Regions from separate parts of the Pseudarthrobacter sp. 902506025 genome, predicted to be linked through region 2. Evidence: riboswitches for the same ligand, from Rfam matches in the RefSeq annotation. Region 2 holds a riboswitch; the other holds the start of a gene.
The links. Region 2 has a riboswitch for glycine ahead of AB0280_RS21380 (methylenetetrahydrofolate reductase). Riboswitches for the same ligand answer to the same signal wherever they lie in the genome.
Positions count from the first base shown of each region.

Region 1: linked by a shared signal. The riboswitch ahead of gcvP (aminomethyl-transferring glycine dehydrogenase) and the one ahead of AB0280_RS21380 (methylenetetrahydrofolate reductase) in region 2 are both predicted to bind glycine.

Region 1 covers NZ_JBFBKW010000012.1:119,525-123,652, reverse strand. The annotation lists gene AB0280_RS18895 (MFS transporter) at 27-1,583, opposite strand; gene AB0280_RS18890 (TetR/AcrR family transcriptional regulator) at 1,667-2,203, shown strand; glycine riboswitch at 2,295-2,392, shown strand; gene gcvP (aminomethyl-transferring glycine dehydrogenase) at 2,585-4,128, shown strand, end outside.
Region 2 covers NZ_JBFBKW010000020.1:17,480-21,607, forward strand. The annotation lists gene AB0280_RS21370 (LamB/YcsF family protein) at 1-241, opposite strand, end outside; gene AB0280_RS21375 (hypothetical protein) at 225-1,028, opposite strand; gene AB0280_RS21380 (methylenetetrahydrofolate reductase) at 1,154-1,990, opposite strand; glycine riboswitch at 2,143-2,242, opposite strand; gene purU (formyltetrahydrofolate deformylase) at 2,337-3,203, opposite strand; gene cycA (D-serine/D-alanine/glycine transporter) at 3,278-4,128, opposite strand, start outside.

The DNA.
Region 1 (4,128 bases), on a different contig from region 2:
CCCCGGACAGCACTGCCGTTGTACTGCTAGGCCGCTTTGGGAACTTTCCTAAGCACGACGGCGGCGAGCACTGCCGCCGTCGCCATTAGTGCCAGCCCAATTGCGGCCGTGATGTGCACGCCGGAATCGAACGCGGCGGCCGCGGCATCCCGGACTGCCCCCGCGACTGATTCGGGCAGCAGGCCGGCCGCCTCCACCGCGCCGGCCAGCGTTTCCCCGGCGTTGTGCAGTGAGGCTCCGGGCAGCATGGCCTCCAGCCCCGCCGGCAACCGCAGGTTCTGCTGGTAGGACGCGGTCAGGATGGAGCCCAGCACTGCAGTCCCCAGCAGCGAGCCCACCTCGTAGCCAGTCTCGGAAATCGCCGCCGCAGCGCCTGATTTCGCCGGCGGGGCCGAGCCGAGGATGAGGTCGTTCGAGATGGTTTCCGCCGTGCCGACGCCCAGCGCCAGGGCCAGCAGTGCTGCCAGCAGCAGGGAAGGCCCGCCGTCGTGGTTTCCGAAGGCCACCATGCTGTAGCCGACGGCGCTGAAGGACAGGCCGGCGGCCACTACGTACCCCGGGCGGACCTTCCGGACCAGCGGGACTACCACCAGGCCTGCCGCCACTGTGGCTGCCAGTGCCGGAAGCATGGCAATGCCCGCCGCGGACGGCGTCATCCCCTCCAGGAGTTGGAGGTGCTGGGCAAGGAAAAGGATAAATCCGTTGAAGGAAAACAGGGCCAGGATGTTGGCGCTGATGGCCATGCTGAACACCCTGTTCCGGAACAGCGACATGTCCAGCAGCGGGTATTCCAGGCGTTGCTGGCGGCGCACGAACACGATCCCCATGGCCACGCCAAAGGCGATGCTGCCCAGCCCGGCCGTGCCCGGGCCTTCGGTGGCTACTGACTTGATGCCGTACACCACGGGCACCATGACCAGCATGGAGAGCAGGACGCTTGGGATATCCACCCTGCCCGGCGCGGGATCCTTTGATTCCGGAATGAAGGCCGGCCCCAGCGCCAGCAGGGGCAGCATGAGCGGCACGGCCACCAGGAAAACGGCGCCCCACCAGAAGTGCTCCACCAGCCATCCACCCAGGATGGGGCCCAGGGCGGCGCCGCCGGAGAATCCGGCCGCCCAGATGGCCACTGCAAGCCGCCGGCGGTTGGGTTCCGGGAATATATTGCGGATCAGCGACAGGGTGGACGGCATCAGCATGGCGCCGAAGAACCCGAGCGCCGCGCGGCCGGCGATCAGCCACTCCGGGGTGGGCGCGAAGGCCGTGGCGGCGGACAGTCCGGCGAAGCCCAGGCTGCCGATGACCAGCAGCCGCCGCCGCCCAATCCGGTCGCCGAGGCTTCCCATTGACACCAGCAGCCCGGCCAGGACCAGCGGATAGGAGTCCACGATCCACAGCAGCTGCAGGCCGGTCGGTTCCAGGGCACGTGCGATGGCGGGCAGGGCAAACGTCAGGGCAGTGTTGTCCACTGCCACCAGCAGCACGGGAAACATCAGCAGCCCCAGCGCAAGCCAATCCCGCCACGGAGGCCGCGCGGCGGTGCTGTCCCTTTGGGTGGGGGCCGGGCTGATGGAAGTCGTCATGCAATAACTGTACCGTCTGGACGGTACAGTTTGAAAACGCGGGCATTCCTTCTTCCCTGCCGGTGGAGGGCATGATGGAAGGCATGCCCCGAAAGCCTGTAGCCCGTGATGCGGTCCTTGACGCCTTCGAGTCCCTGCTGATCGACGTGGGGGAGCGCGCTGCAACCCTCGATGCCGTAGCCCGGAAGGCCGGGGTGTCCAAAGGTGGCCTCCTCTATCACTTTCCCAATAAGGAAGCGCTCATCTCCGTGCTGCTTGACCGCCTGGAAGGCCTGGCCAAGGCGGACGCCGACGCGATGGCTTCCGCCAGCGAAGGTGCTGCCGCGTATTTCATCCGCTCCTCCGTCTGGGCGGATACTCCGCTTGACCGGGTCATCGTGGCTGCCACGCGGCTTGCCGAGGTGGCACATGAAGAGACCCGCCGCCGGTTCGCCGCCATCCAGCAGCGGTGGCTGGACGAGATCGCAGCAGATGTGGGGCACGGCCTGGCCAAGGCTGTCCTGTATATGGGTGACGGGTTGTACTTCAATGCCATGCTTTCGGTGGGCCCTGCGCCGGAAGGCGGAGCGGCCGCCGATGTGGAGGAACTCCTGGCTGCTTTGGAACGGCTCCGCAGGTAGTTTTCCATTTGCCGGGAGGGCTTGTGGCGTAGGACAATGGAGAGTTGTGAGGGCTGTCACCGGCCGTCATCATCAACAAATGAATAGCCTTTGATCTGCGGCGGGAGAGTTCTGCCGGAAGTACAGGCAGGCGCCGTAGGAGCAAATCCTCCCCAGGAATCTCGCAGGCCCCTGTACCGCCGCGGCGAGGCACCTCTGGAAAGCAGCAGGCAGTTGTCCGGCCTCCCTTGGGGGAAGCGAAACGGCTGTTGTGCTCACCGACGGTGCAAGCGGGTCCTGCCCAGGCAGGCAACGCGGAAACTCTCAGGTCCAATACAGAGCGGGGAGGGACCCGAATAGCTGTGGCGTACCCTTCGCCGCCTGAATAAATGGAGTTCCTTCGTGTCGGTTACCCCAGCCTCCACCACCTTCGTAGACCGCCACATTGGCGCACGCCGCCAGGACGACGTCGACGCCATGCTCAAAGCCGTTGGTTACGGCACGGTCGATTCCCTGGTGGACACCGCCGTACCCAAAGTCATCCGCCAGGAAACAGCCCTCCGCCTGCAGGATGCCCTCAGCGAAGTTGAAGTCCTTGCGGAGCTGCGCAGGCTCGCCGCCAAGAACAAGACGGCCGTGCAACTGATCGGCCAGGGCTACTACGACACCATCACCCCTGCCGTGATCCGCCGGAACATCCTCGAGGCCCCGGCCTGGTACACCGCCTACACCCCGTACCAGCCCGAGATTTCCCAGGGCCGGCTCGAGGCACTCCTGAATTTCCAGACCATGGTCCAGGACCTGGTGGGCCTGCCCATCGCCAACGCGTCCCTGCTCGATGAAGCCACCGCCGTGGCCGAGGCCGTGCTGCTGATGCGCCGCTCCAACAAGACCAAGCCTGCAGCGGACGGCAAGACTGTCCTGGACATCGACGTGCTGCCGCAGACCATCGCCATCGTCAAGGGCCGCGCCGAGGCGCTCGGCTTCGAGGTTGAGGTCGCCGACCTGTCCAACGGCCTGCCCGACGGCGACATCAACGGCATCGTGCTCCAGCAGCCCGGTGCCTCCGGCCGGGTCTGGGACCAGTCCGCCACTATTGCGGCGGCGAAGGACCGCGGCGCGCTGGTCACCGTGGCCGCTGACCTGCTGGCACTGACCCTGATCACTCCTCCGGGCGAGCAGGGCGCCGACATCGCCGTGGGCTCCACCCAGCGCTTCGGGGTGCCGTTGTTCTTCGGCGGCCCGCACGCCGCCTACATGGCTGTCCGCAAGGGCCTGGAGCGGTCGCTGCCCGGCCGCCTGGTGGGTGTGTCCAAGGACGACGCAGGGGTGCCCGCGTACCGCCTGGCGCTGCAGACCCGCGAGCAGCACATCCGCCGTGAAAAGGCCACGTCCAACATCTGCACCGCGCAGGCCCTGCTGGCCATCGTCTCCTCGATGTACGCCGTCTACCACGGCCCCGACGGGCTGAAGGCGATTGCGGAAACGACGCACGGCCACGCCCGGGTGCTGGCGGCCTCGCTGGCAGCTGCCGGTGTGGAGGTGCTGCACACGAGCTTCTTCGACACCCTTACCGTCCGCGTCCCCGGACGCGCTGCCGCGCTTGTCGCGGATGCCGAAGCGCGCGGCATCAACCTGCGTTCCATCGACGCCGATACCGTGGGCATCTCGCTCGATGAAACCACGACGGCGGCCATCGTCGCCGACGTCGCGGATGTCTTTGGGGCCTCCGTTGCCGCGGCTGAAGGCTTCGGACTGGAGGCCGCCGTCGGACGTTCCTCCGACTACCTGCAGCACCCGGTGTTCAACACGCACCGGTCCGAAACCCAGCTGCTGCGCTACATCCGGAAGCTGTCGGACCGGGACCTGGCGCTGGACCGCACCATGATCCCGCTGGGCTCGTGCACCATGAAGCTGAACGCCACCGCCGAGATGGAAGCCATCTC
Region 2 (4,128 bases):
GCTCATCAAAGCTCATGTCCAGCGAGCGCCGGCCAAAACCGGCCATATCGCGGTACCCAAGGTGCGCACCCACGGTGACGTCAAGTTCGTAAGCCGCCCGGCAGCTGTCCAGCATGGTGACGGGATCGCCTGCGTGGAGGCCGCACGCTACGTTGACACTGGTGGCCAGCTGGAACATCGCCGGATCCCCTCCCGCGGTCCAGGAGCCGAATGATTGGCCTACATCAGCGTTTAGATCCAAGGGTGTTGCCTTCCAGGGTCAGGTTGTCCGGCCCGGCAGCTGCGGTCAGCTCCCCGGGAATGGTGTCCGGCATGGGTCCGAACGCCTCCCTGGCGTTCTGCGCCACGGCACGGCCCATCACGAGGTTACCGGCTCCGCCGACAACCGCCCCTATGCCGAAGGGGAGGGCCCGGCCGAACAGCGCAGTGCCCTGCCGTTTGAGCAGGTTCTTCAGGAAGGCGTGCTGGATCTTCTTCCGGACACTCCCGAATCCTGGGATCGAGGACTTGGACAGCATGTTCCCCCAGACGTCGGCGGGCTTGGCGCCGCCGGCTGCCTGGCCGCTGAGCGTTCCGAGCAGGGCGGTCCCTTCCTCACCAAGCATGATGGCCATGACCATGGTGCCGGCTTTCTCGGGATTGGTGAGGCGGATGCCGTGGAGCTCTGCCAGCGACGTCGCGTAGAGGGCCGTCGCCTCCAGGAAGCCGACGGTTGCGGCTGCGGAAAGTCCCAGCGACGCCACGGTTCCAACACCAGGGACGACGGCGGTGGCACCCACCAGGGCACCCCCTCCGGTCACTGCGCGCAGGTAGTCACGCTCTGCGATGCCCGCCAACTGGGCGGCTGTGGCCCGCGGATGCTTCTTCTGGAGCCGGCGGATGTAGGCCACCACCAGGGGCCGCTGGATCTGCACTGCCTTGAGGAGCATGTTGTGGACACCGGGCTTGGGTTTGCCGTCGGCATCGAACATCGCGTTGTGGGCGGTTTCCTGTGCGATCCGTACTGCGGGATTGCTGCGCCTGGCCATGGTCACCTTCATTCAAATCGACCTGCAGCGGGTAGGCTGCCGTGCTTATCCATCCTATGTGGACAAACACTAAGCATGCTGAACTTTCCGCTCCGCGTCACGGCCCACCCCAGCGGCCGGCCTTTTTAGCTGCCGGGGCCGGCCAGGTTGTTGAACGTGTAAAGGTGGATACCTTCCACTGCTTCGCCGCGCTGCAGTTCCGCGACGATGGCCTCGGAGGAGTAGCGGCCATCTTGAAGCAGGCGCCGGCCAAGGGGGCCCCTGCGGTTCAGCAGTGTGAGGGATGGGCCTACACCGATTTTCAGCGCGGCGCGGATGAGCTGCGCCCGCGGAACGGCGCCGGGCACTCCGGCCCAGACAGGCAGGCGCACCCCTTCCCGGCGCAGGGTTTGGGCGTACCACTGGATCCGTGGGGCCGAAAGGCACAGTTGCGTCACCACTGACGATGCCAGGTGCTGCTTTTCCAGCAGGGCATCAAGCATGTGCAGTTCGCTGTGGCCCGGGTGCCCTTCGGGGTAGCCCGCCACGCCGGCCCGGATCCGTCCGCCGGAGACCTCCGCGAGGTCCTCCAGCAACGGAAGGCTGCTGTCATAGGGACCGGCCGGCTCCCCCGCGTCACCGCCGACGGCGAACACTTCGGTGATGCCGGCGTCGTGGCAGTTACGGACCACGCCGGCCAGTTGCTCACGGCTTTCGATGCTTCGTGCGGCCAGGTGCGGAACAACCTCGAAGCCAAGGTAGGCAAGCTCAATGGCCGTCCGGATGGTGGGTCCCACACCCTGGCGGGGCAGGCACGTCACCGTCAGCTGCGCCCCAGGGGGCACGGCGGCCTGGATGCGGGCGGCAATACCCTCCGAGGGAATGATCTGCATCCGGACAGGCAGTACCGTACCGTACTTGCCGGCTTGTCCTTCCGCGGGAGTCGGTGCTGCGGCTGGTGCCATGAGGGATCGAATCGTCATGAGGAACTCCAGGTTCGGCCGGCCACAGGTGGCACGGCATGGATCGGGTCCCTCCCCGCTCTGTATTGGACCTGAGAGATTCCGCAAACCCATCAGGGCCTGCTTGCACCGTCGGTGAGTGCTGCCGGAGCAGCACTGCTTTCCAGAGTCGCCTCGCCGTGACGGTACATGGGCCTGAGAGATTCCTGGGGAGGATTTGCTCCTACGGCGCCTGCCCGGTGATGGCCGGGAGAACTCTCCCGCCACAGCTCGAAAGGCTGTATTCAGTAGTGGTGCCACGGCGGCCGGCGCCTGCCCCTCCGTTTGGAGGGAGTGCGGGCGCCGGCCGCGTGGATGGGCCCGCAAACTAGCGGAGGATGACCGTCCGGTTGCCGGAGAGGACAATCCGCCCTTCAGCGTGCCAGCGAACGGCATTCGTGAGCGCCTTGCATTCGGCGTCGCGGCCAACCGTGACCAGGTCCGAGGCGGAGTACGTGTGGTCCACCTCGATGACCTGCTGCGAGATGATGGGCCCTTCGTCCAGCTCCGAGTTGACGTAGTGGGCGGTGGCACCCACCGTTTTGACGCCGCGCTCGTAGGCCTGGTGATAGGGCTTCGCACCCTTGAAGCTGGGCAGGAACGAGTGGTGGATGTTGATGGCCTTCCCGCTCAGGCGGGTGGTGGCCTCGTCGCTGAGCACCTGCATGTAGCGGGCCAGCACCACCAACTCCACGGCGTAGTCGTCCACCAGGGCCAGCAGCCGCTCCTCGGCATCGGCCTTGGTTTCCGGCGTCACGGGGATGTGGTGGAACGGAACACCGTGCCACGCCGCAAGCGGTTCCAGGTCCGGATGGTTGGACACCACGGCGGCGATCTCCACGGGCAATTCACCATTGCGGGCGCGGAACAGGAGGTCGTTGAGGCAATGCTCATACTTGGAGACCATCACCAGGATGGGCTGCTTGCGTCCGTGGCGTTCCAGCCGCCAGTCCATCTGCCACTCCTGGGCCACCTGGCCGAAACCGGCCCGGAGGCGGCCAAGGTCCAGCTCACCCCGCGAGGTGACGTGGATGCGCATGAAGAACCGCCCGCTCGCCCTGTCGCCGAACTGCTTGATGTCCACGATGTAGCATTCCTGTTCCAGCAGGTATGCCGCCACCGCCTGGACAATGCCAAGGGCATCCGGGCAGTGGAACGTCAGCACGAATTCCCGGCCCGTTTCCGGATCTGCCACTGCCTGCGGCTGCCCGGCATCAGAAGTCCCAGGTTCGGATGCGCGCAGCCCGGAAGCGCGGAGCTCCTCAGCGATCACCGGTTGACCCGCTCTTCCCCCGCTTCTGCGGCGGCACCCGTACGGACAGCCTTGCCGGCTGCGGCGTCGGTGAAGTCCTGGTCGGCCTGCAGTTCAGCCTGGAACGTAGCGAAACGGGCCTGGTGTGCGGGGCGGCGGCGGAGGACGAACCATGCGGCGCCCAGCAGGATGAACCACACCGGCGTGACCAGCAGGGCCACCAGGGTGTCCGGCTGGGTGGTGAGGGTCCAGATCACGAAGGCGAAGAAGGCGAAGACCACCCAGACCATGGCAACACCACCTGGCATCTTGAACTTCGATGCTTCATGCAGGTGCGGCCGGCGGCGGCGGAAGGCGATGTAGCTGGCCAGGATGATGGACCAGACAAAGACGAAGCAGACGGCGGAGACGGTGGTCACCATGTCAAAGGCTTTGCCCACGTCCTGGCCCGCGTACATGAGGACGACGCCGGACAGCAGCAGCACGCAGGAGAGGAACAGTGCGTTTTGGGGCACCTTGCGCCGGGACAGCTTGCCAAAGACGTCGGGAGCGTCGCCTTCCTGGGCAAGGCCGAAGACCATGCGGGAGGTCGAGTAGATGCCGGAGTTCGCGGAGGACATCGCGGAGCTCAGCACCACGAGGTTGACCACGGTGGCCGCGGCGCCCAGGCCTGCCAGGGAGAACATGGCGATGAAGGGGCTGTGGCCGGCCCTGAACTCGGTCCAGGGGGTGACGGCCATCAGGATGATGAGGGCGCCTACGTAGAAGAGGAGCACGCGGATGGGGATGGAGTTGATGGCCTTGGGCAGGTTCCGCTCCGGGTTCTTGGCCTCGGCCGCCGTGGTGCCCACCAGCTCGATGCCCACGA